Regions from separate parts of the Paenibacillus sp. MDV22-iso6 genome, predicted to be linked through region 2. Evidence: a T-box and tRNA genes for the amino acid it is inferred to sense, from the RefSeq annotation. Region 2 holds a T-box; the other holds one or more tRNA genes.

Region 1 (15,146 bases), on a different contig from region 2:
ACGAACGATGAGATTTGAGTACAGCGATACGCTGCATTTTGGCGGTATCCTTGGTGTAATAGATCAGACGCCCTGTGGCTACAGCCTGTCCATCTTTACTCAACAATACGTGATGCACATCAGGACTGATGATATCATATTGATCGATCTCAATGTCAGCAGGCACCTGCTGCTCGATTACAAAAACATGATTGCGAATATCCAATGCTTCCTGGAGTTGTTCTTCAGTCGTTACATAACTAATCTCAGCTGCCAATTCCATACCTTCTTTCTGCTCTACGCTATCAGACTGAATTATACAAAAAAATGCTTTTCCTGTATAGTTAAGACTGGAACATACTGGGAGAGGAGGGGCGCACCATGGGTATGGCAGGAGTGATGGCAATCACCCTTTTGATGGCGGCAGGAATGATTGCTTTGTTGTATTATGTGACTAAGAAGGCGTACTCCAAAAAGTGGGACGAAGACGAGTGAAATGCAATTTGATGTTCCTCAGGGTAAGACTTCAACATTGCCTTGTGGGGAGTAAACGTCATGCACAACAGACTTGGAATACACATCCAGCCAAACGGGCAGATCATCATTCACCTCATGGGGCTCTTTTAACTGTTGGAATTGTACTGTATGTTCATCTCGTTCCAAACTACAACCGACAGAAACGTATATTAATGCAACAAGCGCAATCAAACAGGCTAAGTTTTTGGCTATGATAAATAAACGCAGCTTACGTTCTTTCATGTTCCTCATATGGAAGTCACCTCGTCATCAAAATGGTAATCATTCCTTTATTGTGCACCAATTCGAATAAAATATTACCAATATAACAATTGACAATGAACACGGTTACTTGTTATGATACTGTTACTTGATTGGAAAACAATCAGATATCATGATCTGTTAGCTCAGCTGGGAGAGCACTATCTTGACAGGGTAGGGGTCAGTGGTTCGAGCCCACTACAGATCATACGCGAGAAGCCTTGCAGAGCAAGGCTTCTTTTCCTTATAGAAGAAACTACACTATAATTTTGTGTTCATTAAAGAGAAATGGTTAATTTTTGGTCAAGATCATGTTATTTTGCTAAGTATCTCGTTAATTAAATTGCTTTCTACAAGTTCTGTTATTGATCATCGTTAAAAAAATGCCAACGTCACATTAACTGTGAGTTGGTATTTTTTACGTTAACCGAAAAGAACAGTGTTTAACTTTTCAGCTGTTTCTTTTGCATGCGTATGTCGGATTCCGTGAAATTTAATTATTGGAATGTTCCAACAGCAGCCAAAAGTATTTAATCACTTGGCAGAAATAATTATAAATCGACTATTTGCCGTCAAAAGCCTCCATAATGAGAAAATAACTGCTTATGATGCAGCGATCCAGCACCGGCAGAATTAAAATGAACAATTGCAGAACTACCGGCGTTCTGATTATATATAAAAAGTTTTCTCACTGTGTAACATTCCCTGATTGTAAGTGTTCATTTATATATAGGGAAATTAAAATTACAAACAAAGTTTTGAGTACTTTCACAAGTAAAGATCAGGGTGCATTTTCAAGCAGACCAAAAATAACTTGAATAAAACAGCACTAATCATTCAACTATAGGAGGATATTCTTATGAGAACAAAATCACTAAAATTCATTACAGTTGGTGTGATTTTTGCTTTAGGGATTGGAATAGGTGTCTATGGATGGGGAGCTGCATCTGCTAATACTAGTCCCTCTGAAGATCAAATGGAAGTAAAAATCAATGATAAAGGTGAAACATATGGTTCATTTGTTTATCATGATGGAAAAGAAATAGATTTAGTTAAGGCTATAGGTGTAAACGGAACGGAAGGTTACATCAAGACTTCAGATATGAATCAAGATTTGCCACAAACTCCCGAAGAAGCAATTCAGAGTATGAATGAACCAAAAGTCGATAAGTATATAAACTTATACGATAGCAACGAGAATATTATCGGAAAATTTCTACTTGAGAGTTCAGAAGATTAAAACTAAACTACACTACTCCCCCAAAAGATGCTCTCCATAATGATTGCGAGCACTTTAAAATCCCAACAAGTAAATTATGTTCACGTACTGCTCCACTTGTAGTATTCTACTGAAAATATACATATAGCTTGCAGCAGTTTGACTAATTCTTCTGCAAATCAGCAAGATTCTGTCTACCCCAATCGCAGAGAATTTCCAGCACAGGCATCAGCGTTAATCCTTCACGAGACAAAGAGTATTCTACTTTTGGCGGTAATTGTGGGTACTCTGTACGGATAATTAATTGGTCGGCTTCTAGTTCCTTCAGTTGAGAGCTTAGCATTTTATGCGTAATTCCATCCAAAGCTCTTTTCAGTTCTCCATATCGCAATGTTTCTTTTTTCCATAACCAAAATAAGATATGCATTTTCCATTTTCCACCGATCAACGACATGGCATGTGAAAATGGTTTAACGTTTACTTCCTCAGCAATTTCCATATTCCACTCTCCTTTTAGTTAGTATCTACCTTTTAAGTGCATACTATACTCTTTTTTCACCCTACTATACAATAACTCATGAAACAGAGACAAGGGTGGACACGCCTAATAAAAGGAGAGAATATATATGGAAAATAGTAATCGTAATTTCTTGCAGCCTTATACATTTGCGAATGGTTTTACGTTGAAAAATAGAGTGGTCATGGCGCCAATGACAACAATGTCCAGTTTCTTCGATGGTTCCATCACCAATGATGAAGTCGATTATTATGCCGAACGGGCTGGAGGCCCTGGAATGATCATTACAGGTGTTGCGTACGTAACCGATGGGGGAAAAGGCTTCGAAGGTGAGCTCTCCATCGCAAGTGATTCTACAATCAAAGGACTGTCCAAAATTGCAAGAGCCATTCAGAAAGACGGAACGAAAGCCATTGTGCAAATCTTTCATGCAGGGCGCAAAACGAACTCCAAAACGCTAAGAGGTGTACAACCCACCAGTGCGAGTGCAATCGCTGCCGCTCATCCAATCGGCTCGGAGACGCCGCGTGAATTGACTCCTGAGGAAATCGAAAACATTATTAAGGACTTCGGCAGAGCAACCTTACGAGCCATTCAAGCTGGTTTTGACGGGGTAGAGCTTCACGGGGCGAACACATATCTATTGCAGCAATTTTTCTCCGTCAATTCCAATCAACGGTCCGATCAGTGGGGTGGCAGTTTTGAAAATCGTATGCGATTTCCGCTGGCAGTCATTCAGGAGGTTGCATCGGTGATCGATGCTCATGCGGATAAACCCTTTATCCTCGGTTACCGGATTTCACCGGAAGAAATTCATATGCCGGGCATTCAGCTCGAAGACTCCTTGGCGTTTGCCCAGGCTCTGACAGACACTCGGGTTGATTACATTCATCTGTCGATGGGAAGTTACAAACGAACATCTTTAAACCACCCCGATGACAAAGAGCCAATCTTAACTAAATTCGTCCGGGTTTTGGATCACAAAAAACCTCTGATTGGCATCGGATCGATTGAGCGGCCGGAAGACGCGGAAGAGGTCATCAACGCCGGGGCAACTTTGGCTGCACTCGGACGGGAATTGATTCGTGAGCCAAAATGGGTACAGAAGGTGAAAGCAGGTGACCTTGGCAGCATTCGTTACCAAATATCCCCGTCGGATATGGATGAGTTGCGCATTCCATTGGCGATGCAGACTTATCTGGAAGGTTCGTTTCGGGAGGTCATGCACTTTACTACCGACAGTCAGGAAGGGACTGACTACCAGAATTCACTTGCACCGATGGAGGGCTTTGAGAAGAAAATGTAAAAGCTAAACTATATTAGGTAGATTCAACTTTTGGATCAGTGATAGATATTTATCAATTACGGAGCAACCATTTCCTGCTATTACAAGAGGGAATGGTTGTTTTTAATTTTATAATAATGATTTACAAACACAATTAAATTGTGTACAATCTAATTGTTAGCAAAACAAAAGAGACATCATCTTTACAAAATAAAATCTAAATTACAGAGGAGCCAATACTCATGAAAACATTATATGAAACTACAGTTATCAATACAGGTGGACGTCAAGGGATTGTGCAATCGCCAGATAACGTATTTATGCTTGATGTCGCTGCCCCACCTGAACTGGGAGGCAAAGTGACGACAGCTACGAATCCAGAGCAATTGTTTGCAGCAGGCTACAGTGCTTGCTTTAATTCAGCGCTGGAATTTCAATTAAAGAAACACAAAGTCGAAATTGAGAGAAGCACAGTATCGGCTACGGTTATGCTTGTGACGGACCCTACGGATAATGGTGTGAAACTGGAAGTGGAACTTGAAGTTAAAATTGAGGGTTTGGATGAGGAGACAGCACAGAAATTTGTAAAACTTGCTCATGACTACTGCCCATATTCCAAAGGAATCAAAGGGAACGTCAATGTTACCGTGGGACTAGCCTAATTATTGAGCTGAGTCGATCGAACGGTTTCGTTTCGGACTTCATGTTGAAGTCTGAAGCATGTATCTAAAATAATTTCTAAAAACTGAAGGCCTCCGAGAAATCGGAGGTTTTTTTGATATGCTCTTTAATTCTGTAGCGATAACCAATAATAGATAAAGAAATCAATTACGATTGAAATATACCCATATGGGGTATATTATGAGAGTAGAAATCGAAAGTTCAAAGGAGTGCAACTCATGAAAAAGTATGCAATGATATTGCTGACTACGGTGATCACGGGCAGTCTGATGTTAAGTGGATGTGGCAAGAATGCTGAGCAGGATAACAGCAGTAGTGACAGTCATGCAGCGAGCACAGGAGAGATGCACCACTCGGATTCGGGAGAATTACCGGAAGGACTTCAGGAAAAGAAAAATCCTACATATCCAGTGGGCAGCCATGTCGTGTTGAGTACGGACCATATGGCCGGAATGAAGGGTGCAGAAGCAACAATTGTGGGAGCCTATGAGACAACAGCGTATACAGTCTCGTATACACCAACTACAGGGGGAGACACTGTGAAAAATCATAAATGGGTCATTCAAGAGGAAATTCAGGACCATACGGATCAACCGGATGCAGCAGGAGCAGAGGTTGTGCTGAACGCTGACCACATGCCAGGAATGAAAGGTGCTAAGGCAACGATTGACTCCGCTGAGCAAACGACGGTATATATGGTTGATTATACCCCGACCACAGGCGGAGATCCGGTGAAGAATCATAAATGGGTCACGGAAGAAGAATTGTCTGCTAAATGAGAGAGCTTGAAGTAAGTGCCTGAAGTAATAGTTGTTAAGCCACACATCCATGCGAATAACTTGTGTTAGTCATTATGTGATTACCAAAACCACCCTCCTCACTTTTTAAGTGAAAAGGGTGGTTTTATATATAACAACGCAAAACTATCTTTTGAAAATCTCCAGTTACCATACAATCGTTTCTGGAGTAACACCAACCGGGAATGTTTCCTCAGCTTTATCTTTCTCCACATACATATCATACCAAGCGTCAGCAATGTATTTAGGGTCTGTTGGTGTATCCGGCTTGATGAATACACCCAAGGAGAGGTGACCCACATAAATGCCTTTCGGAGCGAGGTCCGTATGCAGATTGTTGGCATAGTTTCGTAATCCGCCCAAAGCAATCCCAACGTTACCCATCATCGGATTTGGATATATAGCGGAAAGCCCAGTGGTGAACAGAATCGCTCCAGTCTGACGTTCCAGCATAGCTGGTAATACCTGTTGCACACTATGAATTGCACCAAGTACCAGACCCTGGAACTGATCCAGTGCATTATCCGCAGTAACATTCATGGCAGGTGTCGGAGGGAACTGTCCAACGGTTGGACTGAATTCGAGCACATCAATAAAACCGTACTTCTCTTTGATTTGGTCAAAAGCTTGTGTCAATTGTTCCGGGTTATATAGATCGGCTGCGAAGCCGGATGCTTCAATACCTTCTGATTTTAACTGGGCTGCCAGGTTATCGAGTTTGTCTTGGTTTCGTGATACCAAAGCGACCTGAAATCCGTTTTGTCCAAATTTCTGTCCTATAGCCATCCCGAGTCCGAGGCCTGCGCCAACAATGACGATGGTTTTCATATCATGTTTCTCCTTTTCATTCTTATATTGTAAATAGTAGACTAGACAACTAAAGTAATGTAAACAACGCTTGTTGTTAAGCATGCTATACTAATCCAATCAGGCTTACAATCAGCAAAAATGCAGAATCGTTGCGTAGACAACAGTTCCTATATTTTTGTTGCGAACATTATGCAAAAGGCGAGGAGACATTCGAATGACGATCAAAAATAACCAAGATCCTCGTGTCATACGGACACGTCAGCTCCTGCAGGATGCGTTCCTATCCCTACTGCAGCATCAGGACTTTGATTCTCTGACCGTGGGGGATATTACCGAAAAAGCTACGGTGAATCGAGCCACATTTTATGCACACTTCACCGATAAATTTGCCATTCTGGATTCGACCGTTACGTATTCATTCATGGAGAAATTGAATGATCGAATGGATCAGGGTGATACATTTAATGAAGAAGTTTTGAGAAAAATATTAACAGCCCTGTGTGAATTTCATGCTGAAGTCAGTACTCGCTGCGAACGAAGTTACAGGTCACTGGGAACCGTACTGGAACTTCAAATTAGAGAAAAAATCCAGATTATTATTTTGCAACTGTTGAATCGTCAGAAAACCTCCACACCGGGGCAGAACTCTCGTAAAGAGACAGCAGCAGTTCTGTTAAGTTGGGGGATGTATGGCGCGGCTTATCAATGGAACCTGCAGGGTCGGAACGTGCCTATGGAACAATGGATTAATGACACGCTTCCTCTACTGTTGTATGGAAATAGCATCTTTTTTGAAAATTAATAAATTTATGCTTATTTATGGGTTATAATGGAACCATAAGATTAAAGCTGCTGGAAAGGGGAATGTATATGATGGACTTTAGCAAGCCGCCCCATGCCTCAGAATCACATACACACAAACAGCGCCATGAAGAAAATGAACAACAGCTTTTAGCCGGAGGGAAAAGCATTTGGTGGGAAATTAGCAACTGGCTAATTCTCGCTGGGATTCTTGCGGTAATCTTCGTATTGTTTAAGTTCGTTTTCTAGAAAAAAGAGAAACATTAAAACTTTGGATAAGGGCCATATTAAATGGGCTCTTTTTTTCTTTACGCTCTTACATATAAATCATCAAGCGAATAACAAATGACAAAAATAAATATTTGTCATTTGTTATTCGCTGTGTTAATCTAATTTCAACGGAGGTGACTTGAGGATGGTGTAACCATCTTAATCATTATGGAAAAGGACAAAACTTCTGAATTTTTAACCAAGGAACAAATTATTGGAGCAACGCAGGAAACTCTCCGGCGCTTCGGTGTTGCCAAAACATCTGTTACGGATGTCGCTAAATTGCTTGGAGTTAGTCACGGTACGATTTACAGGCACTATAAAAGCAAGAAAGAATTACTTGAAGGCGTGACCGCACAATGGCTCGAAGATGAGATTATTGCGCCTTTGACGGCAATAACTAAGGATCAGAGTTATAACGGAGAGGGAACACGTCATCTGAAAGTATATATAGAAGCATTAATTGCTCGTAAACGTCATTATGCCGAATCCGATGCAGAGTTGTTTGAGATGTACGCACGGGTAACTCAGGAATCCGCAGATATTATCAATAAACATGTGCAACATCTTGTACGTCATTTGAGTGAGATCATCCAACAGGAGAACCAGTTCCAATTTAACAACCCAGACGTGGTTGCAACGGCGATCCTTCAAGCTACAGCTCGTTTTCATCATCCGGCACATGCCTATGAATGGAAGAACCCTACAATTGATGCAGAACTTGCACAGGTATGGTTGTTGATAGAAAAGGGATTATTACATTTTGAACAAGAGAGGGAGTAATCGTAAATGAAAAAGCTAACAGGTAAAGTAGCCATTGTAACTGGCTCATCCCGGGGGATCGGACGTGCTATAGCAGAGCAACTCGCTGAATTGGGCGCGGATGTCGTCATTAACTACGCGAGCAGCCCCGACAAAGCAGAGCAGGTGGCAGATATTGCTCGCCAAAAAGGAGTCCGTGCCATTACCGTTCAGGCTGACCTTGCCCGAAAGGAAGATGTGGAACGTTTATTTTCCGAAACGATTAGCCAGCTTGGAAAAGTTGATATTCTGATCAACAATGCAGGCATCATGAAGACAACGCCTTTGGTAGATGTGACGGAGGAAGAATTCGATCAGCAGTTTGCCATCAATGTGAAAGGTACATTTTTTGCTTGTCAGCAAGCATTGAAACACATGGAGGAGCAGGGCCGAATTGTTAACTTCTCCACTTCTGTAACCGGACAGATGTTTCCGGGATACAGCGTGTACGCAGGTACCAAAGGAGCAGTTGAACAGATTACTCGTCAGCTTGCAAAAGAATTTGGCTCCAGACAAATCACTATTAATGCTGTTGCACCAGGCCCGGTGAATACCGAGTTGTTTTCTGTAGGGAAGACGGAGCAACAGCTCGAAGGGCTACGTAAAATGAATGCATTTGGTCGTCTAGGTGAACCGGAGGACATTGCAAATGTGATCTCTTTCCTTGTCAGTGAAGAGTCGCAATGGGTTACAGGACAGACGCTGCGTGCAAACGGCGGTTTCATTTAAACGATATCATGCACGAAGTTTATTGCTTTTGACACACAACCGGGCGAATCCCCATATGATGCATTACATCAGCAAGCAATTGGGGAAATGGGGAATCCGGGATGGCAAAAGCAAAGGGAAAAAAGGCTCCCGCGTTAAAGAGTGACAAACTTCGTGTATCCATGAAATTGGTTACTTCGGATGTATGTGAGCGTTGCAAGACCCCCTGTACACGAGGAATGGATTATGCAGCACGGATGCGAACCGATGGAGCTGTAGGCAAGGGCGTACCTTGTATATTGACTCGTCATACTTCGTAGTCCGCTTCATAATAAGTTTGACCTACAAGAAGTTCGTATAATTACGTATTGCCAACAACTATACTATAGGGGCGTCCTTTAACAGGGAACGCCTCTTTTTGATCGTTCCAAGGGGTGGAAAATATTCTGGATAAAAAATGAAAAATGATGAAAAACAGCGCAACTTTGTGGATGAACCTGCAGTATAAATGTACAACAGCTAGCAGCAGGGGAGGGAATATTGACGGAATGAAATGGAAAAGAATTTTGCTGTGTGTCACGGTATTCTCCTTGCTCGGCGGGTCTTTATTGTTTGCAGATTCAGTGAACGAGAAGATTCGGGTTCTCATTAACGGCAAGGAAGCAGCTGACGGTGGTTATCTGATTGACGGAACGACCTATGTACCTGTAAGAGAAGCGGGCGGAATCGCCAGATGGGATACCACAAACAAGAGAGTAACGGTTATCAAACCGAATGTACATATTTTTCTCTTCAAGGGAGATACCGTGTTTGGCAACGTGAACGTGGGTAAGTTGAAATTTAATGTGTTCTCACAAGTCGACAGTTTGACAACAGATATAGCTGCCGTGAAGGTGACGATTACCAATCCAAGTGGTGAGGTTAAGGATATTCAGTCTCAGGAGCTTAAGACACAGAAGGATAACTTCTGGTTCCGAACGTACGATTTTACGTATGATTTCAGCCGAGCTGGCAAGTATCAAGTCGGTTTTTATATTAAAGAAAATGCAAACAGTAATTATGTACTGGCAGCCGAGAAAATCATTACCGCGCTGAACGATTGAAGCAAAAATAACCTTGTCGGTTAAATTGACCTGGACCATTGAACATGTTACGATATGCAAGGTTACACAATTTCTATTTATAAAGCGAGGTATATCAATGAGCGATCACACACATGAACACGGCGATGCCTGCGGATGCGGTCAAGACCACGACCACGACCACGAGCATGAAGAAGTTCTTCTGACACTGACAGACGAGAACGGAAATGACGTGGAGATGGTTTTGGTGGAGACGTTTGACGTGGAGAAGCATGTTTATGCGCTCCTGCTGGAACGTAACAATCCTGAAGCTGACGGCATCATTCTGCGTATGGAAGAAGAAGACGAGGAAATGGTGCTCTACAATATTGAAGACGAAGAAGAGTGGACCCGTGTTGAAGCGGCGTACAACGAACTCGTTGCAAGCCAAGAATAGTCATCCTTTTGGAATAAAGCAAGAAGGCTCCTTAATTGTAGGGGGCCTTTTGTTTGCTTTTTATTAGGTGTATATGCTGTTTTTTCTTGCGATAAGGATAGTGGAATAGGTGGAAAAATGCAAACGATACAGCGATCATAAGCCCAAGGCAGGACAAGTCTGTGTGGAGAAAAAATAAAAAAGACCAAGCATCCCGCTTGGTCCTTAGAGATCGATCAACCTCATGCAGAGGTGGCTGTTCTAGAATATTGCATCTGCTTCCACGATGACTTTCACGTTGGTTACGCTACGGTCTTCAGGTCCTTTTACAGGCAGTCCAACTTCAACATGATCAATGATGTAATCGATGTTTTCCTGAGTGATAACCTCACCTGGCAGCAGAATCGGAATTCCTGGTGGATATACGTAGATGAATTCCGAAATAATCCGACCTGCGGATTCCTTGAAAGGAATGACTTCGGTATCACCATAGAACGCATCACGTGGAGTCAGCATCAGCTGTGGTACATCTGGAACCTTGACCACCAGCTCATGGGCTGGATTCACCTGATAATACGTACGGGATAGATCCTGCAGGGCGTTCAGCAAGATTTCTACGGAGTCATCCGTATCTCCCGGTGTGATGAGGCACAGAATATTATACATATCACTGAGCTCCACCTCGATTTTGTAATGCTCACGTAGCCAGTTCTCTGTTTCGTAGCCTGTAATTCCAAGGTGGCGAACATGAATAGTTACTTTGGTTGGGTCGTAATTAAAGGTAGCCTCTGTGCCCAGCAGCTCTCTGCCGAAGCAATATAGTCCGTCCATATCATTAATGGAGCGTCTTGCAAACTCAGCCAGATCAATGGCTTTCTGTGCCATCTGATGGCCATTCAGAGCCAGATTACGTCTCGACGTGTCGAGCGAAGCCAGCAGGATGTAAGAAGTCGACGTTGAAGTCAACATACTCAGAATGGTTTGTACACGTTGTGGATTCACATATCCATTCTTCGTGTTCAGATTGAGTACAGAACTCTGGGTCATCGAACCACCGAGCTTGTGTACACTCGTTGCAGCCATATCAGCCCCGGCGGCCATGGCTGAGAGCGGCAGATCTTCATGGAAATGAATGAGTACGCCATGCGCTTCATCCACAAGTACTGGGACTTGATAGCTATGCGCCAGTTCAACAATTTCTTTTAGATCGGTACATACGCCGAAGTACGTTGGGTTAATGACGAGCAAAGCCTTGGCATCAGGATGACGCTCAAGAGCACGTCGGATCGCGCCTGTAGTGACACCGTGATCAATCCCTAGATTGGCATCCTGCGCAGGAGAGACGAATACGGGTTTCGCTCCTGAGAAAATGATGGCAGACATGACCGATTTATGCACATTACGGGGCACAATAATCTTGTCACCCGGTTCACATACCGACAGAATCATGGTCATGATGGCACTGCTTGTGCCTTGTACACTAAAATAGGTATAATCGGCTCCGAAGGCATCGGCTGCCAGAATCTGCGCTTCCTCAATGACACCGGTTGGCTGATGCAAATCATCTAGCGGTGCGATGTTAATCAAATCTATGGAGAGGGCATTATCGCCGATAAATTCACGAAATTCGGTATCCGTTCCCAATCCTTTTTTATGTCCCGGAATATGAAATTGCACCGGATTGAGTGCCGCGTGATTTTTTAAAGCGGTAAACAGCGGCGTACGGCGGTGATCCATCAGTGCTGTCACAACCTTTCCTAATTATAATTTGTAAGAAAAACGTCTTTCGACGTAAATTCTATGAAGACAGACCGCATGTAGCGGATGTTTTTCTTGCGATCACGGATTTAGTTCAGCTTCGCTGATAACTTATCATTTTGTAATCTCAAACAAATTTGAGTATAGCAAATTAAGAACCGAATGCAAGCAATATTGCTTGACAATTTTTCGAATTGCTGAGATTTGGACACATCCCCGAGGGTTACAGTAAGGATAGGAGATGGGCAAGCAAGCATCGAAAGGGGAAAAAGAATGCAAACCAATACAAAACCAGCCAAAATCCTGCGATCACCTTTCTTTATCGCCATGTGGCTAACGCTTTTTCTAGTTGAAATTATTAAAGGTGCCCTGCTGGTCGCTATTTTGCCCGTGTATATGGACAATATTCTGGGTTTGTCCGCTGGCGTGATTGGTGTGGCCTTTGCCCTTCAATATTTGGGAGATAATCTGTTCCGGGCTCCCTCTGGCTGGGCAGCAGAACGGATCGGGTTCCGCGCGACAATGGTGACGGCGCTAATTTGTACATTAGTTGCTGTAATCATGATTATATTCTTCAAAAGTGCATTTGGCCTTGCCATGGCTTGTCTCATTCTTGGAGTTGGCACGTCACCCCTTTGGCCTTGCGCTATGACAGGCGTGACTGCGATGTCGGGGCCACAGAACAAGAACGGTACAGCCATGGGTGCGCTGGAGATGGCGGCACTTGGGGGGACTGGTCTAGGGCCGATCGGAATGAACTGGCTATTGGAGCGGACGCATCACGATTATCGCACCATTTTCTTGGTGTTGATGGGTGTTGCAATTCTGGTCATTCTGGTCGCTTTGATTTTACCCGGACGTGTCATTGTTGAGGGAGAGCATGCGGAAAGTGAGACGAAGCGGTCAGATATGAAATATCCGGCTAAACCGAATATTTTCACGCCGTTCATCCGACTCAAAAACAGTGTCCAGGGTACATTGCAACGGGTACGCAGCACCCTTAATGTTAATCCGCTCGTATATCCTGCACTATTCATGCAGTCTTTTGTTATTGGTCTGCTCAGTCCCGTGATTACGCTATACACTCGCACAGACCTGCACATCTCGCCCAACCTATACAGCTTGTTGCTGATAGCGGGTGGAGGCATTACGGTCATTGCATTGCTGCCTGTAGGGAAAATGGTAGACCGGTTTGGAACGGCACCGTTCCTGAACATCGGTTTTTTAATGGCAGCAGTGAGTCTGTTTGCTTTTTCTTCTATTACGTCTATTCCAGTTGTGTTCGGTATCGTCATGTTGGTTGGCGTCAGCTATGCGATGATTCTCCCGGCTTGGAATGCGTTTGTAGCCACATTGATTCCCAAAGGAGAACGCGGAGCGATCTGGGGTTTCTTCCTGACCCTTCAGGGATCAGGCATGGTCGTAGGGCCGATTGTATCCGGACTGCTGTGGGATCACGTTAGTCATCCGGCTCCATTTATCGGAAGTGCTGTCGTTATGGCTGGACTTGCCGTTGTGCACTATGTGTTATCCCGTAAACCGTATCGTACAGCTCCTGCCAAATGATGCGATTGAAGTCTGATAAGGTGGATCCAATAAGAAAAGGGAGTTCCAACAACCATACAGGTTGTGGAACTCCCTTTTTATGTAGCATGGTGCAACCATTGCATCCATTCAGCTAACGACGGGAAGATTATTCTGCCCGCCGGAGTGATCAACTCTGGGAACTAATCGTTCAACGTATTTAAGACAAAGACATCTTATAGAGCGGCAGCAGTGTTTTGAACGTTGAACGAACCGTTTCCAGGAACTTGACCCATCTGCAGCAAGGGCATCATCCCGATCAATTCGCAGTCCGCACATAACCTCTGCATACCTTCATTTCGCGTCCATTATATCATGAAAATCGGGGGCTTGCCCCTGTGCATCTGCGGAAAGCTGCGATCCTTCGGATCAATCGGTGAAAAATAGTCAAATAACCAAGTACCCTTACATAAAATGAAGTATAAAATAGGGTAAGCCGATTGAGTAGAAGCGATTGAAGAAGATGGCCGGAGCATCTCCGGTACAGATGGAGGGAGTGCCGTGAATAAGAGTTATGAAGTTGAATATTGCAATCTGGAGCTGCGGTTCAACCGTCGGCATATCCAAAATTTGATCAAAGACCTTATTCGTGAGGGGTATTCACTATATTGGAGCGAGGACGAATCCTTTTTTATTCTGTCAGTCCGCACCGGACGCAAGCTGGTAAAGCTCCGTTTTCAACAGACGCGCAGTGGGAATTACAAGATGACCGGAGATTATATTATCAAGGACGCAAAGCTTGCGGAATGGTTGGAGAAGCTGATTGGGGATACACGCGGGCATGCCGTTGTGAAACGGTTTAAGGATCAGCAGATGACCGTGGAGAATATTTTGTTTGGTGAAGTCATTCGTCTCGTTGAAGTATCCGGGTTCAAACAGCGTGTTATTTTTCAAAAGGAACCTGCGCCGACGGCGGAAGAGATGGAAGAAATGTTCCTCTCGCGCGAAGGCGAGGAGCGACTCATGCTGCTGCGCATGGAAGTGGATGATGAACTGGAGCGTCTGTATGCCGCCATTCAGATGGATAATATCGAAAAAGCAAATGTCTGTCGTAAAGTCTTAAAGCAGTTGTCAGGGCACATGTTGATGCTGGAAGGCTGAAATATAACGCTGTATTTATGAAAATACGATGAACACCTCAGGTAATTGGGGTGTTTTCTCGCTGTGCGACCATGGTCCGGGGTTCACTTCTATGCGTAAAACCGTTAAAATGGGGGTATTGTTGAGAATTCATTTCAATAAAATTAATTGGAGCAAAGGATGGAGGACCAGATGGCGAAACAACAGATCGGTGTCATTGGACTTGCAGTAATGGGCAAAAATTTGGCCCTTAACATTGAAAGCAGAGGTTTCACGGTATCGGTATTTAACCGTTCCCCGGAGAAAACCAACGATCTTCTGAAAGAAGCCGAAGGTAAAAACCTGACAGGCACATTCTCTATTGAAGAGTTTGTGGCATCCCTGGAATCCCCGCGCAAAATCCTGATCATGGTACAAGCTGGTTATGCAACCGACGCTACCATTGAACAACTGCTTCCTCATTTGGATGAGGGCGACATCATTATTGATGGCGGTAACGCATACTTCCCTGACACCCAACGTCGCAGCAAAGAGTTGGAAGACAAAGGCATTCGCTTCATCGGTACAGGTGTATCCGGTGGG
Region 2 (15,146 bases):
TACAAATCCGACTGAATCCTTCAGGAATTTCTCCGGCCAGGATAGAGCGGTTCGCGGACCGAGCGTAAAGCCCATTAACGCGATAAATGTAACAAGGCCCACCAGCAAAACAAAAAGTCTTTTGTTACCCAGCAGTTTAAACAGTTCGACCACCCTCTAACATCCATTATTCTCTTCCGAGCCATGCCCGGCGGGGAGACTGTCAGACTTATAGTCCCATCGAGAATATCAGTCGATTCTCCCCGGGTATGCGGGTAATAGCTCTCCCGGGGTTAACCGGGTCCTCTTCGTTGATATCATGCCCCTTGGTCGATAAACGAGCCAAGCATAGCATATATCAATTAACGTTTGGAACGAACTGCCGAACTGCTTCTGCTCTTGAACAAATGAATATTCTCAAGCGCTTTACCTGTTCCGATTGCAACGCAATCAAGCGGGTTCTCTGCTACGATAACAGGCATTCCTGTCTCACCAGCAAGCAGCTTGTCCAGATTGCGAAGCAATGCGCCGCCACCTGTGAGAACAATACCACGGTCCATAATATCTGCTGCCAACTCAGGAGGACATTTCTCCAATGTTACTTTTACAGCTTCAACAATGGCATTCACCGTATCCGCCAGAGCTTCGCTGATTTCATCCGAAGTAATCGTAATCGTCTTCGGCAGGCCTGTAACGAGGTCGCGTCCACGAATTTCCATTGTTTCCACTTGCTCAAGCGGCATAGCTGATCCGATATCCATTTTCAACTGCTCCGATGTACGTTCACCGATCATCAGATTATACTGGCGTTTAATGTATTGAATCACGGATTCGTCCATCTCGTCACCCGCTACACGAACCGAACGACTTGTTACAATACCGCCAAGAGAGATGACAGCCACTTCCGTTGTACCGCCACCAATATCGACAACCATACTACCCGTTGGTTCCCATACAGGCAGATCTGCACCAATGGCAGCTGCAAAAGGCTCTTCAATCGTATAGGCTTCACGTGCTCCAGCCTGTTTGGTTGCATCTTCAACCGCGCGTTGTTCTACTGCAGTAATCCCGGATGGTACACATACCATCACGTTCGGATGACGTTGGAACATGGAGCGTTGTTTCTGCGCCTCACGGATGAAATATTTGATCATCGTTGCCGTTGTATCGAAATCGGCAATAACGCCATCTTTCATTGGACGAATGGCACGAATGTTACCTGGTGTACGTCCAATCATTTTTTTGGCGGCTTCACCTACTGCCTCGATAGTTTTTGTATCTGTCCGTATAGCGACAACCGAAGGTTCGCGCACCACAATTCCTTTTCCACGTACATAAACCAGCGTATTCGCTGTCCCCAAATCAATACCCAAATCTTTCGTAAAACCACCAAACATGACGTAATCTCCTTTTCTGCCTCATATAGCCGCCCCAGTAAATCAAGAGCATTTCATTTTCATTACCACCATAATGGTGGAGCTAATATTCGCATTTGTTTTGTGTTGCATTGTTTTGCATTTGTAAAGTGAACCTATCTTCTACGGACAACGCCGTCAACATTCATAGGAAAACATCAACGCCAACCATTATATTATACTAAGCCCTTCTCCTTCAAACTTACGTACGTTCCATCTCCGATAATAATGTGATCCAGCACGTCTATGCCTACAATTTCGCCGGCTTCGATCAGTCTTTTGGTTATTTGGATGTCCTCTGGACTAGGCGTAGGATCACCACTGGGATGGTTGTGTGCGCACACAATAGAGGCGCTGCTGCATTTGATGGCAGCCCGGAACACTTCACGCGGATGAACAATCGAAGCGTTAAGGCTACCCATGGAGAGTGTTTCCTGGGCAATAATGTGGTTTTTGCTATTCAGGAAAAGACACACAAAGTGTTCTTTCTGCAAGTAACGCAATTGTTCGGTAAGGATATCGGCCGCATCACGTGGGGTACGAATTGAAGTTGACTGTGTAAGTCTGCTCTTCGCAATCCGATGACCAAGCTCAATGCTAGCTTTCAGCTGTACAGCCTTGGCCATGCCGATACCCTTCATCGCAGTCAGTTCTTCCAGGCTCAAATCCATCAACGAGCGAATTCCACCCGCTTCAGTCAGAATCCGCTGTGCCATATGCACTGCGGATTCCTGTCTTGTACCTGTTCGAAGTAAGATCGCCAGCAATTCAGCATGGCTTAAGGCGCCCGCCCCATATTCCATCATGCGTTCTCTCGGGCGTTCTTCCTGGGGGATGTCGCGCATCATATATTGAGGCGACTCCATATGTTCCCTCTTTTCAGATCGTCAATTGTGGAAATTCATATACGTGGCAATACATGTACGCCGAATCCATCCAGCATGTCGCTTAGCAAGGACAACGGTAGGCCCACCACATTGAAATAACATCCTTCAACACGTTCTATCAATGAAGCACCAATGCCCTGAATGGCATATGATCCCGCCTTGTCCGAAGGCTCTCCAGTCTGAACATACGCACGAATCGTAGCTTCAGACAGTTCCTTCATCGTTACATTAGTCTGTCGATATTGAACCATGGATTGTCCATTACTTGCATCGATACAAGCTACTCCCGTGAAAACACGGTGTACACGCCCCTGTAGACGAGATAACATTCGTTCAGCGTCCGCTTCGTCTACGGGTTTACCAAGAATATCACCATCCAGAACGACAACAGTGTCACTACCAACAATAACAGCATCCTGTTCGCGACCTTCCAGCCCGCGATAAACGGCAAGCGCCTTACGCATCGCAAGCTCCTGTACCGTCTGTTCAGGAGTCCATTCCGGCGGTGTATCTTCATCGGCGTGACTTGGTATTACTTCAAAAGCTAGATGGAGTGATGCGATCAGTTCTTTACGCCGCGGCGAAGTGGAAGCCAGAATAATACGACGCTGTTGTGTTTTATCCAAAATAACCGGCCCCTTAAGCTACGGCGACATCCTGTCGGATCACGCTAGTAGATATCATTTTTTTAGTTTCTTCGTCAAAATTCGTCATTCTCCTATAACCTGCGATACAGCCATACAGCAGCAATAATACCGATCAGACTCAGGAGGCTCATTTGAAATTGAAGTGAAATATCATAACTGATAATATCCAGATCAGCCTGCGGCGACCAACGAATGGTCGTGGCTTTCGTTAGAAAGGCAACGGCCTTTACAGGCTGCAGTGCCTTGGCGATCCACGCACCGGCTAGCCAGCCGAGCAGCAGAAACAGCAATAACATGCCGAAGTTTTTTTTCATCGGTGATCTTCCCTCGCCATTTTTTGACACCCACATTATTATACGGGGTTTTGTACGTCAATACAAACACAAATCCGGCAAGGGGAACTATTTCCAGTTCCTTGCCGGATAGGTATTTCAAGGCTGTGTTATGGGAAAGCGGTGATTACTGTTTTATCGCTTCAAGCCATTTTTTTTGTTGTAATACATATTCCATCAGATCGGACTGTACAGACCACATATGCACATTAGCCGGATTTTTGTTGTATTCGGCAATTGCTGTTACCGCACTGGCCATCGATTTTCCCATCGCCGATACATAGGGTTGCACGTCTGCACTCAGGCCTGGTGCAATACTATTCAAACCGGTCAGCCAGAGCTGATGCTGGTTCTGTAATGAGGTCATCGTTTCGGTTGAGACGGCTTCTGGAACAGACTGACCAAGTTGCTGGATCGAGAGGGTAGACAGTTGTTCAACCAAAGCAGATCCACTTGCGAAGAATTGCTGCACATCCTCTGCTTTTCCGCCAAATACTGCCGGGTTCACTTCTGGGTTGACGATTTCCTTGACGTACAGCTCCACTCCTTCGGCCTTAAGCCTTGAGCTGAGCAGCTTGGCCTCCTCACGGTCAGCCGAAATGCCAGCATACACCCGATTACCATCCTCCGGGTCGGAGCCTGCGGCAATGCCTGCCTGGGACAGTTCCACCTTCGCCTGTTCAGCGCGTTCAGGAGAACTGAACACACCATATTGCAGGGCATAATAGCTGCCACCTGTAGTCGTTGCCTGGAGCTGCTGTTCCGAACCTGCCACTCCCTGCTGACCTGTTACGGCCGATACCGCCTGATTGGCAGGGATCTTGCTCCCAGGGTCTACGGCACCTTCACGATTAAAAAAAGAAAGAATTACCATGCCGAAGAGGGCACCGGTTACAAGTGCACCCGTTACTGAACCAATCATTTTCCAGCCCCTTGGGGGACGATTTCGCTTATAAGAGTAGTTTTCACTATCTGCAAGCCAATCATGACCTCCATAATTCTCGTCCGATCTGTTCTCGTCCTCATCTCCCGGATACGCAGTAAGATGATTATAATTATATCCAGGCTCATCGAGTTTCGAATCCTTGTCCGTTCTTTGGTAAGGTTCAGGTACAGTGGAGCCTGTCAGTATCGTCTCTCCCCAGTCACCGGGAATATCCTCTGGTGTCCATGAAGGCGTTGAATTCAACCGCGTTGGTGTTGGCGTTGGACTGTGCGGAATTTCTTCACTCAAAGCTACAAATGTGCTGGATGTGGGTATCCCCTTGTTTTCAGGCTTGTCCGACTCGTTATCCCCAAAGCGAAACGTCATTCTAGCATTGCTCACCCCGTACCCTCTCCTTTGTCCCATTTATAACAGCTATATGCGGAGAGAATTAGAAACATTCCATTTCATGCAAAAAAACCGCCTGCTTCGAAATGAAGTCAGACGGTTTTATGATTGTAATTATTTCAACCCTTTGGCAAGTGTATCGCCAACTTTCCAGATATCACCTGCACCCATCGTGAGCACAAGATCGCCTGGCTGAAGACGGTTCTGCAGATCTGCAACAACTTCTTCCTTTGTCGGAAGATAACGCGCAGAAGCATTACTGTTTTGAACAATGAGTTCAACCAGCCTAGCCGAGTGAACACCTTCAATCTGTTTTTCGCCCGCAGGGGAATAGATATCGGTAATGAGAACCTCATCTGCTTCTGCAAAGGCACGACTGAACGCATCAAGCAGGAAGAACGTACGTGTGTAACGCTGTGGTTGGAATACCGCAATGATACGTTTCCCTGTTGCTTTGGCCGCACTGATTGTAGCCTCAATCTCGGTCGGGTGATGAGCATAATCATCAATAATCAGCATATCACGCGCCTCACCCAGCACCTGGAATCTGCGTTTCGCTCCATGGAACTGGATAATGGCGGCTGTAATTTTCTCAAATGGAATACCTGCTTCCAGACAGGTAATAACCGTAGCCATCGCATTATAAACGTTATGTTTACCTGGAACTGACAACTCCACCTTACCCAACACATTGCCCTGATGGCTCATCGTAAAGGAAATTCGGCGGTCGCCAAGCACGATATCTGTTGCTGTATAATCAGCAGCATAATCAATGCCGTATGTGGTCACCCGTGATTTCAGCTCCGGTAAAATGGCTTGAACATTCTCGTCGTCAGCACATACAATGGCCGTGCCTTCTGGACGAATCTGACTCAGGAACTGCACATAAGCCTTTTTGAGTTCTTCAAAATCACTGTTATAGTTCTCAAGGTGATCCGCTTCAATATTAGTCACAATACCGAGCCAAGGGTGATACTGCAAAAATGAACCGTCGCTCTCGTCCGCCTCTGCAACAACCCAGTCGCCTTGGCCTGCCTTGGCGTTGGTGCCCACGTTCATGATTTCCCCGCCAATGATGTATGTCGGGTCTGTATCACATTTATCCATAACGAGTGCAATCATGGATGACGTGGTTGTTTTGCCATGAGCCCCGGCTACAGCCACACCTTTGCGCTCGTTCAGCAAACGCGCGAGCATCTGGGCGCGATGCAGAATCGGGATGTTCAGCTTTTCAGCTGCTACCCGTTCCACATTATCAGCTGGAGCTGCCGTGGAGTAGACAACCAGGTCTGCCCCGTTTACATGCTCTGCCGTATGTCCGATATATATTTTCGCTCCCTTGGCTGCCAGCTTCTCGGTCAACTCCTGTGAAGCGACATCCGATCCGGTAACGGTGTATCCCATCTCAAGCATAACTCTCGCGATGGCACTCATGCCATATCCGCCAATCCCTATAAAATGAACGTGTTCCGATGTATTTAACAAAACTTTCACCAACCTTTTTCAGAATCGGTTTGATGCAAAAGGGCTGCCCGCACATCTGCAATCAGGTACAATGTGCCGGACACCACCCCCAGATCTTCCGCTTCCGTCCGTGACTTCAATAGATCAAGTGCCTTTACCCATTCGGGCTCGACGATGATTTCCAGCTCCGGTTTCGCAATGGCGGGACGTACCCGTTCGACGATCTGCAGCAATTCGGCTGCATCCATTTTGCGTCGGAAATCTGGCTCGGTCAGGATCAGCGTATCCACTAGTGGCAGTATATGCTGCAAATACGCTTCGTGATGCTTATTCGCCAGCATGCCCATCATCAAAATTAACTTGTTGTGAGGATATACGTCGATAATGCTCTTGGCCAGCGATTCGGCCCCCTCCGGATTATGCGCTCCATCCAGAACAATGCGGGGCTGATCAACCACTTTCTCGAACCGTCCTGCCCAGAAGGCATGTTCCAGTCCAAGCGCAATATCTTCATCATCCAGCATAAATGCCATGTATTGGCGAAGCAACTCTAGTACCATAAGTGCGCCCGCTGCATTGTCGCATTGATGTACGCCCTGCATGCGAATACGAGCGTCCAGATCACGGAACGGTCCTGTAAAATGAAAAGATTGTCCGTTCTCATCACTGTCCAGTCTATGATAGGAGAAACGATCTCCCGGTAGATACACGGTTGAACGCAGCCGCTCTGCCGTCTCCTGGATCACCTTCACAGCCTCTGGCTGCGTGGCACAGGTAACAACGGGTACCCCCGCCTTAATAATACCCGCCTTCTCTCCAGCAATCGCCTCAATCGTATCTCCCAGTACATCCGTATGGTCCATACCGATATTGGTAATGACCGATACCACGGGTGTAACAATATTCGTTACGTCCATCCTTCCCCCGAGCCCTGTCTCCCATACTACAATGTCAGGGTAGCACTCTTCCGCATAATACAGAAGGGCGATTGCTGTAGATACCTCAAACATCGTAGGTGATCCAAGGGGAGTTGAAGCCATCTCTTGAACCAATGGATACAGGCGGTTTGAGATTTTGAGCAACGTTTCTTCCGGGATATCCTCACCGTTGTACTGAAAACGGTTTGTGAATTTGGTGATATAAGGGGACGTAAACGTTCCAACATCATATCCCGCCTGAAGAAGCACTGACGTCAAAAAAGCGCAAGTCGAACCTTTGCCGTTCGTTCCCGCGACATGAATAAATTTGAGACGCTGGTGAGGATTACCCAGCAATGACATCAATCCCTCGATTCGTTCCAATCCAGGTCGGATGCCAAAAGGAATAAGGCCATTGATCCAGTTCACGGCCTCGTCATAGGTAAGTAAAGGAGATGCTATTTCTGTCCCGTTAAGTTCCGTCATATGATTCACCTTTGGTTTGAGTTTGGTTGAAAAAAGCGGCCGGATGGCGCAGAAGCACTCCATCCGACCCGAATATATTAACCTTTCAGTTCCTTGATTCGTGCAATCACCTTATCCCGTTTATCGGAATAATCCGCTTGCTTGGCGCGCTCTTCCTCAATAACCTTGGCAGGAGCCTTGGCAACAAAGCCTTCGTTCGCCAGCTTTTTCTCCACACGGAGTACTTCGCCCTCAAGGTTCTGCAACTCTTTCTCCAGACGAGCCACTTCCTGATCAATATCAATAAGACCCGCCAGCGGCAAGTACAACTCAGCCCCAGTAATGACTGCAGTCATTGCTTTATCCGGTGAACTCAGATCCAAGCCGCTGTCGAACTCGGACGTATTACAGAAACGTTTGATGTAATGGCTGTTGCGTTCAATGATGCTGGATGTCTCTGCGTTGTTCGCTTTCACCATCAATTCAATTTTCTTGCTCATTGGTACGTTTACTTCTGCACGGATGTTTCGTACTGCACGAATGGTATCCATAAGCAGGTTCATCTCGGCAACCGCTTCTGGGTTCTCCAGTGCAGGGTCATACACAGGCCAGGAAGCCAACGTAATCGTTTCGCCTTCATGCGGCAGATGCTGCCAGATCTCTTCCGAAATGTACGGCATGAACGGATGAATCAGGCGCATAGTCTGATCCAGCACATAAGCAAGCACCGATTGTGTTTTCTTCTTGGCAACCGGATCTTCCCCATAGAAGGACAACTTCGCAAATTCAATATACCAGTCACATAGGTCATCCCAAATAAAGTTATACAGCAAACGGCCTGTTTCTCCAAATTCATATGCTTCGATTAGACGCGTAATATCACGAGAAGTTTCGTTCAGGCGGTGCAAAATCCAGTAATCCGCTGTTCCAAGGTCTCCACTAATATCGCGATCTTCATAGGTGAACCCTTCCAGATTCATCAAAGCGAAGCGCGATGCATTCCAGATTTTATTGGCAAAGTTACGAGCCTGTTCCACCCGTTCCCAGCGGAAACGGAGATCCTGACCCGGAGTACTACTTGTAGAGATCATGTAACGCATTGCATCCGCACCATATTTCTCAATCACATCCAACGGATCAACACCATTGCCTAGCGATTTGGACATCTTGCGTCCGTCTGCATCACGAACAAGACCGTGCATCAGCACATCCTTGAACGGAACCTCTTCCGTGAACTCCAGAGCGGTAAAGATCATACGCGCCACCCAGAAATAAATAATGTCATACCCTGTTACGAGTACACTTGTCGGGTAATAACGTTTCAGATCTTCCGTGTCTTCCGGCCAGCCTAAAGTAGAAAACGGCCATAATGCGGAGCTGAACCATGTATCCAGAACATCTTCATCCTGTCTCAGCTTGCGTCCAGCGTATTCTGGCAATGTTGTCGGATCTTCAGCAGATACAATAACTTCTCCAGTCTCCTCGTCGTACCAGGCAGGAATACGATGACCCCACCACAATTGACGAGAGATACACCAGTCACGAACATTCTCGATCCAGTTCAGATACGTTTTCTCAAAACGATCCGGAACAAAATGAACCCCTTCACCGCTTTGTTGCTTCTCAATCGCTTTCTCCGCGAGTGGCTTCATCTCAACAAACCACTGTGTCGACAAATACGGCTCAACGACAGCTCCTGTACGTTCGCTGTGTCCAACCTGATGCGTATGATCCTCAATGTTGATCAATACGCCCTGTTCTTGCAGGTCTGCAACAATCTGCTTCCGGCAGTCACTGCGATCCAGTCCCTGATATTTGCCTGCTTCGGCATTCATCGTACCCGTCTCATCCATCACCGTAATCTGTGGCAGATCATGACGAAGGCCCACTTCGAAGTCATTCGGATCATGAGCAGGCGTTATTTTCACGGCGCCGCTTCCGAAATCTTTATCTACGTACTCATCTGCAATAACCGGAATTTCGCGCCCGATAATAGGCAGAACAAGCACCTTGCCAATCATGTCTGCGTAACGCTCATCCTTAGGATGAACTGCAACTGCCGTATCTCCCAACATCGTTTCCGGGCGAGTTGTCGCTACTGTGACATACCCACTTCCGTCTTTGAGCGGATAACGCAGATGGTACAAGTGACCCTGAACTTCTTTATATTCAACCTCGATGTCGGACAGTGCAGTCCGATTCACCGGGTCCCAGTTAATAATTCGTTTGCCTCGATAAATGAGGCCTTTTTCATACAGTTGAACAAACACTTTACGCACAGCCTGGGATAGACCTTCATCCAGTGTAAAACGTTCACGCGAGTAATCGAGCGACAAGCCCATCTTGCCCCATTGCTGACGAATGGTCGTTGCGTATTGCTCTTTCCAGTCCCATACCTTCTCCAAGAACTTTTCGCGTCCCAGATCATAACGAGTCTGACCTTCTTCACGCAATTTCTGCTCTACTTTGGTTTGGGTAGCAATACCTGCATGGTCAGAACCCGGCAGCCACAGTGCATCATAGCCCTGCATCCGCTTGGTACGAATCAGAATGTCCTGCAGTGTGAAATCGAGCGCATGCCCGATATGGAGCATTCCGGTTACGTTCGGGGGTGGGATTACAATCGTATAAGGTTCAGCATCTTTACGCTGGCCTGCCTTGAAATATCCATTTTCCATCCAAGTGGAATACCATTTTTGTTCCGCAGCTTTCGGATCATATGTGGTTGGCATTTCTGTTGCAGCTGAATTTTTTTGTTCAGACATGTGTCATTCCTCCGTTACTTATTCATCATCGCCAAAAAACAAAAAAACCTTTCATCCATCAAAGGACGAAAGGTTAGCTTTCGCGGTACCACCTTTGTTTCACGCAGATAGAAAGATAGACTACCCCTTCTGAACTTACGTGACACTTCAAGCAGATAACGGCTGCGACCGGCCCATCCTACCTTAGGAATGAATGATACTAAAGTTACTCATCCCTTGTATTCAAACAGGCAACTCCCGGGCGACTTCGATCAGTTGGTTCCTACGGAATTTCCCAGCGCTACAATCCCGCTCTCTGAAAGGTCATACTGTCTACTACTCCCGATCCACGTTGTTCTTCAAAAAACCTAAACACATCATACCCTGCCCGTGCCCGATAGTCAACCTGACAACAGCGGAAAAAGCGCGCTGCAATGCAGGTTGAGGGCTGACAAAGCAAAAACCCGCCATCCTCAAGGGATCACGGGTCGAAATGGTCATTAAACCAGCCTACAGGTTAAGGGATATATAGAATCTGTCCTTCTTCCACAACCTGTTCGGACAAACGATTATACAACTGGAGCTCTCGGGTACTTAACTGATATCGGTCTGCAATGGTATCGAGCGTCTCTTCACGCTGTACAATGCATAACTTCACCTTACGGAACGGGGTCTGATCGACAATGGTGCCGAGAAACAGGTTCTTCCACTCTACATCATCAGGCGGGTATGCTTCTTGCTGCTGGACTCCAGCAAGTGCCTCTTGCTCCCGTTCAGCCTCCGCCTCCCGTGTCACCCTGCCAGAGGATAACAAGGAGGAGATGCCTACGCCCTCTTCCTGCTTGGGTGCGGATTCTCTCTTGCTGCCAAAAGCAACCTTAAGCTCCGGCTTGTCTTCCGTCTCAGCCACAGGTTCAGGGATAAAAGATTCTTTTTCAGCAGGCTCATTCGTCTCCACCGCTTCAAGAGGAGGTGTGTTTTCCTCCGAAATTTCCGGTTCAGATGCTGCGAAGACATCCTGCCAGTTCTCTGACTGCGAACCTGCCGGAACATCTGCAACCGTCTGATCCTCCTGCTTTGGTTCAGATCGGGCAGATTCAAAATGCCATACGTCCGGCGCTGCCTGTTCATCCGAAGGCTGCAGATCCAGTTTGGAATCGGTCTGCTCCGAATTCCTTAGGTTCGTATGTAAGGTCTCGACGGAAGGCTCGGACCAGACAGACGACTCTTCAGCCAGAGGAAGCAAAGGCTCAGATTCAGGGTAAGAAGCCAACCTGTCGGCTGTCTCCGCTAAAAAAGACGAAACGGGAGAAGGCGTATCGGACAACACATCCGCTTGCGCTTCATCCTCCTTGTCCCTCAAGGACGAGGACTCTTCGTTTTCAGCTATTTTGCTTTGCTCCGCGTTCCCATCCCCTTGCTGCCAGGATTGAAACGGTTCGGAAGCAGCTTGAAATAGATGTTCCTGCTGTAACTCCTCTTCGCTCCGTTGAAGCAGATACTCCTGAGCAAACACATTGGGATAGCTGCCTGTCTGCTCTGTTTCAGCAGAACGGTCGCCCTGCTGAGGGTCGGGCGAATGTACAACGGTAAACTCATCTGCTGACCAGACCTGCGGTTCCTCCACCGGAAAGCCCTCGATACCGCGAAGCGACAATACGCCAGTAATGTTCAGACTTCGGTTGGATAACAAATCGACATCAAAATTTTCGATCTCAATGGAAATATCCTCAAGCGATCTTACCCGGTTCAGGGGTACCGTGATCTCCACCGGAATAAAATGTTTGAGTTCCTCCGAGATCTCGTTCTCTCCCCGATAGGCACCTGTTAGCAAAAGATGGCCTCGCAATGTTGCATGATCATCTTGACCTATCACCTGAATGCGGGGATATAACTCAATTTCCTCCAGTTCCTCAATTGCAGGAACTCCCTCTGACAAATGAACGCGCTCATAAATATCGAACCGCAAACCATAAGGTTGATTCAACAAAGGTGGCGTCCTCCTTTCGGCATATGTTCACCATGATCCTTCTCATGGGACTGATCCATGGTCCAAATCCTTCGTTACCCCATCTATATGCCTTGAATGAGATGAGCATGCCACCTTTTGTGCAAACCTTCCCAGTTTATTGGTCCTTGCCTTCCCGTTGTGCCAGTTGTTCAAAATCCTGCGGCCAAGGGTCTGCCACTTCAATTCGTGCACCTGTTAGTGGATGAGCAAAACTCAGTGTCTCACCATGAAGCGCTTGTCGACCAATAGAATCCCTTCTGCCTTCATATAACTCATCTCCAACGAGGGGATGTCCTGCATAACTTAAATGCACCCGAATCTGGTGTGTGCGTCCTGTATCCAGTGTCAGCCGGACAAGGGTCGCCCTATCCCATACCTCCACGATCTCCACGTGAGTTACAGCGTCCTGCCCACCTTCAGAGATACGTCTGCGTTGCTTGTGATGCCTGTCCTTCCCAATCGGAGCATCAATTGTATTCAGCTCCGTGGATATCTGACCGCCTGCAATGGCGACGTAATGGCGCCCAATGTCTTTACGGCGCATCGCTTCATCCAGTTTGGCGAGGGCAAAAGCATTTTTGGCATATAAAACAGGTCCAGTTGTGTCCTCGTCCAGACGGTGAACATGGCGTACATTCGCCTGAATTCCATTCATTTCGTAATAAGACGCAACCGCATGATCCAGTGTAATCGCTTGATCCGCCCGGCTCCCATCGGGATGAAGCTTCATTCCGGCCGGTTTATGCACGACCAGACAGAAGTCATCCTCATACAGAACATCGATATTCGCCCAGCGCGGTTCAACATCGATCGGCTGAGACGCAAAAAGGGCCAGCCGAAGCCTGTCCCCTGCGAGTTGTATGCCTTGGTTCGTCTTTAGCTGACGCAACATTTTCTCTGGTAACTGAAGCTCAGACAAGAGCCATTGCTCTGCAGCCGTTTGCCTGTCTGAACTGCCTGTCACCGCTTTGCCTGGCATTAGCTCAAGCCATTCCCCACGACGTTTCCAACTTTTAATGGTCATAATGATTGAAGAGCCTTACGGTTTGCCTCGATCGTATCGTCAATATCCTGTTCCGTATGCACGCCAGAAACAAACATCCCTTCGTATTGGGAAGGTGCAACACTTACACCCTGATCAATCATGGCCGCAAAGTAACGACGGAATTGATCGAGATTGCTTTCTTTGGCAATATCATAATTCGTAACCGGAACAGCACTGAAAAATGGACATACCATCGAACCAACACGGTTAATCGTTATGGCTACACCCGTCTCTGCTGCATTCTTCTCAAACCCAGCCTGCAAGCGTGCAGACAGTGTCTCCAGACGATCATAGACCTCCGGTGTCAACAATTTGAGTGTCGTATAACCTGCTGCCATAGCCAGTGGATTACCGCTCAGTGTACCTGCCTGATAGATCGGTCCGGTCGGAGCAATCTGTTCCATCAGATCACGTCTGCCGCCATAAGCGCCCACCGGAAGCCCGCCACCGATTACTTTACCCAGACAAGTCAGGTCAGGTGTAACGCCATATCGTCCCTGTGCACAGTTCAACCCTACACGGAAACCGGTCATGACTTCGTCAAAAATGAGCAGACTGCCGTATTGAGACGTCAAATTGCGCAGGCCTTCAAGGAAACCAGAAACGGGTGGCACAACTCCCATATTACCTGCAACAGGTTCCACAATGACGGCAGCCAGTTCTTCACCATAACGTTCAAAAGCAAGCTTCACTGACTCCAGGTCATTGTATGGAACCGTAATCGTATTCATAGCCACACCTTCAGGAACACCAGGGCTGTCAGGCAGACCCAGTGTTGCTACACCAGACCCTGCTTTGATCAGCAAGCTATCGGCATGCCCGTGATATGATCCTTCAAACTTCAAAATTTTACTGCGTCCGGTTACACCACGTGCCAGCCGAATTGCACTCATGGTTGCTTCCGTACCGGAATTTACCATTCGTACGATATCGATCGAAGGCACACGGTCACAGACGAGTTTTGCCATCTCTGTCTCCAGCAATGTTGGTGCACCAAAACTTGTTCCTTTAAGGGCTGTCTCACGCAAAGCTTCTACAACGTCAGGATGCGCATGTCCCATAATGAGCGGACCCCAGGATCCCACATAATCAATAAAAACATTGCCATCAATATCATAGATTTTGGAGCCTTCTCCGCGCTCTGCATAGATTGGGGTAAGCCCTACCGATTTGAACGCACGAACGGGACTGTTCACACCCCCAGGTATGTACTGCTTGGCTTCTTCAAATGCGCTGCGTGAGCGCTCATCATTGCGACGAGTTCCTTGTTGTGCAGTCATGAACATCCTCCTTAATATAAATTTATTTCTCGGCCAACCAGCGTGAAGCGTCTTTTCCGTAGTACGTAATAATCATATCTGCTCCCGCACGTTTCATACTCAGCAGAATTTCCATGGCCACTTTCTTCTCATCAATCCACCCTTGAATCGCCGCTGCCTTCACCATGGCATACTCTCCACTTACGTTGTAAGCAACCAGTGGCAGATCAAAATTGTCCTTGATCGTACGCATGACATCCAGATAGGACAGTGAAGGTTTCACCATCAGCATGTCCGCTCCTTCCAACACATCCGTTTCGGCTTCACGCAATGCTTCACGAGCGTTCGCCGGGTCCATCTGATAAGACTTGCGATCTCCGAATTGTGGCGTGGAATCCGCAGCTTCGCGGAATGGACCATAGAATGCCGAAGCATATTTTACGGAGTAGGACATGATTGGAATGTGACTGAAGCCATTCTCATCCAGTCCGGCACGAATCGCTTGGACAAATCCATCCATCATGTTGGATGGTGCAATGATGTCCGCTCCAGCTTTAGCCTGGGATACCGCTGTTTTCACGAGCAGCTCCAGTGATTCGTCATTGAGAACATCTCCGCAAATGTGACCGTCCACTTCCACGGTGTGCA

The links. A T-box is a leader RNA that pairs with one kind of tRNA and senses whether it is charged. The one in region 2 lies ahead of AC4PM4_RS28910 (valine--tRNA ligase), so its partner is inferred to be a tRNA-Val.
Region 1: it has a tRNA-Val gene. The T-box ahead of AC4PM4_RS28910 (valine--tRNA ligase) is inferred to sense a tRNA for this amino acid. The anticodon was not compared.

What each region holds. Positions count from the first base shown of each region.
Region 1 is NZ_JBZVDZ010000007.1:425,561-440,706, reverse strand. Features, by position in the region: gene AC4PM4_RS21585 (GNAT family N-acetyltransferase) at 1-256, opposite strand, end outside; gene AC4PM4_RS21580 (hypothetical protein) at 493-738, opposite strand; tRNA gene AC4PM4_RS21575 (tRNA-Val) at 892-964, shown strand; gene AC4PM4_RS21570 (hypothetical protein) at 1,616-1,996, shown strand; gene AC4PM4_RS21565 (winged helix-turn-helix transcriptional regulator) at 2,139-2,474, opposite strand; gene AC4PM4_RS21560 (NADH-dependent flavin oxidoreductase) at 2,602-3,798, shown strand; gene AC4PM4_RS21555 (organic hydroperoxide resistance protein) at 4,020-4,439, shown strand; gene AC4PM4_RS21550 (YdhK family protein) at 4,677-5,237, shown strand; gene AC4PM4_RS21545 (SDR family NAD(P)-dependent oxidoreductase) at 5,403-6,083, opposite strand; gene AC4PM4_RS21540 (TetR/AcrR family transcriptional regulator) at 6,280-6,867, shown strand; gene AC4PM4_RS21535 (hypothetical protein) at 6,936-7,115, shown strand; gene AC4PM4_RS21530 (TetR/AcrR family transcriptional regulator) at 7,305-7,919, shown strand; gene AC4PM4_RS21525 (SDR family oxidoreductase) at 7,926-8,666, shown strand; gene AC4PM4_RS21520 (hypothetical protein) at 8,768-8,965, shown strand; gene AC4PM4_RS21515 (stalk domain-containing protein) at 9,194-9,748, shown strand; gene AC4PM4_RS21510 (DUF1292 domain-containing protein) at 9,846-10,163, shown strand; gene AC4PM4_RS21505 (aminotransferase class I/II-fold pyridoxal phosphate-dependent enzyme) at 10,404-11,879, opposite strand; gene AC4PM4_RS21500 (MFS transporter) at 12,174-13,466, shown strand; gene AC4PM4_RS21495 (YkzI domain-containing protein) at 13,986-14,585, shown strand; gene gnd (NADP-dependent phosphogluconate dehydrogenase) at 14,757-15,146, shown strand, end outside.
Region 2 is NZ_JBZVDZ010000015.1:17,782-32,927, forward strand. Features, by position in the region: gene mreC (rod shape-determining protein MreC) at 1-153, opposite strand, end outside; gene AC4PM4_RS28875 (rod shape-determining protein) at 342-1,376, opposite strand; gene radC (RadC family protein) at 1,571-2,260, opposite strand; gene AC4PM4_RS28885 (Maf family protein) at 2,296-2,907, opposite strand; gene AC4PM4_RS28890 (DUF4321 domain-containing protein) at 3,000-3,242, opposite strand; gene AC4PM4_RS28895 (SPOR domain-containing protein) at 3,388-4,587, opposite strand; gene murC (UDP-N-acetylmuramate--L-alanine ligase) at 4,708-6,078, opposite strand; gene AC4PM4_RS28905 (bifunctional folylpolyglutamate synthase/dihydrofolate synthase) at 6,084-7,460, opposite strand; gene AC4PM4_RS28910 (valine--tRNA ligase) at 7,538-10,204, opposite strand; T-box leader at 10,263-10,542, opposite strand; gene AC4PM4_RS28915 (LysM peptidoglycan-binding domain-containing protein) at 10,701-12,173, opposite strand; gene AC4PM4_RS28920 (RluA family pseudouridine synthase) at 12,310-13,218, opposite strand; gene hemL (glutamate-1-semialdehyde 2,1-aminomutase) at 13,215-14,519, opposite strand; gene hemB (porphobilinogen synthase) at 14,542-15,146, opposite strand, start outside.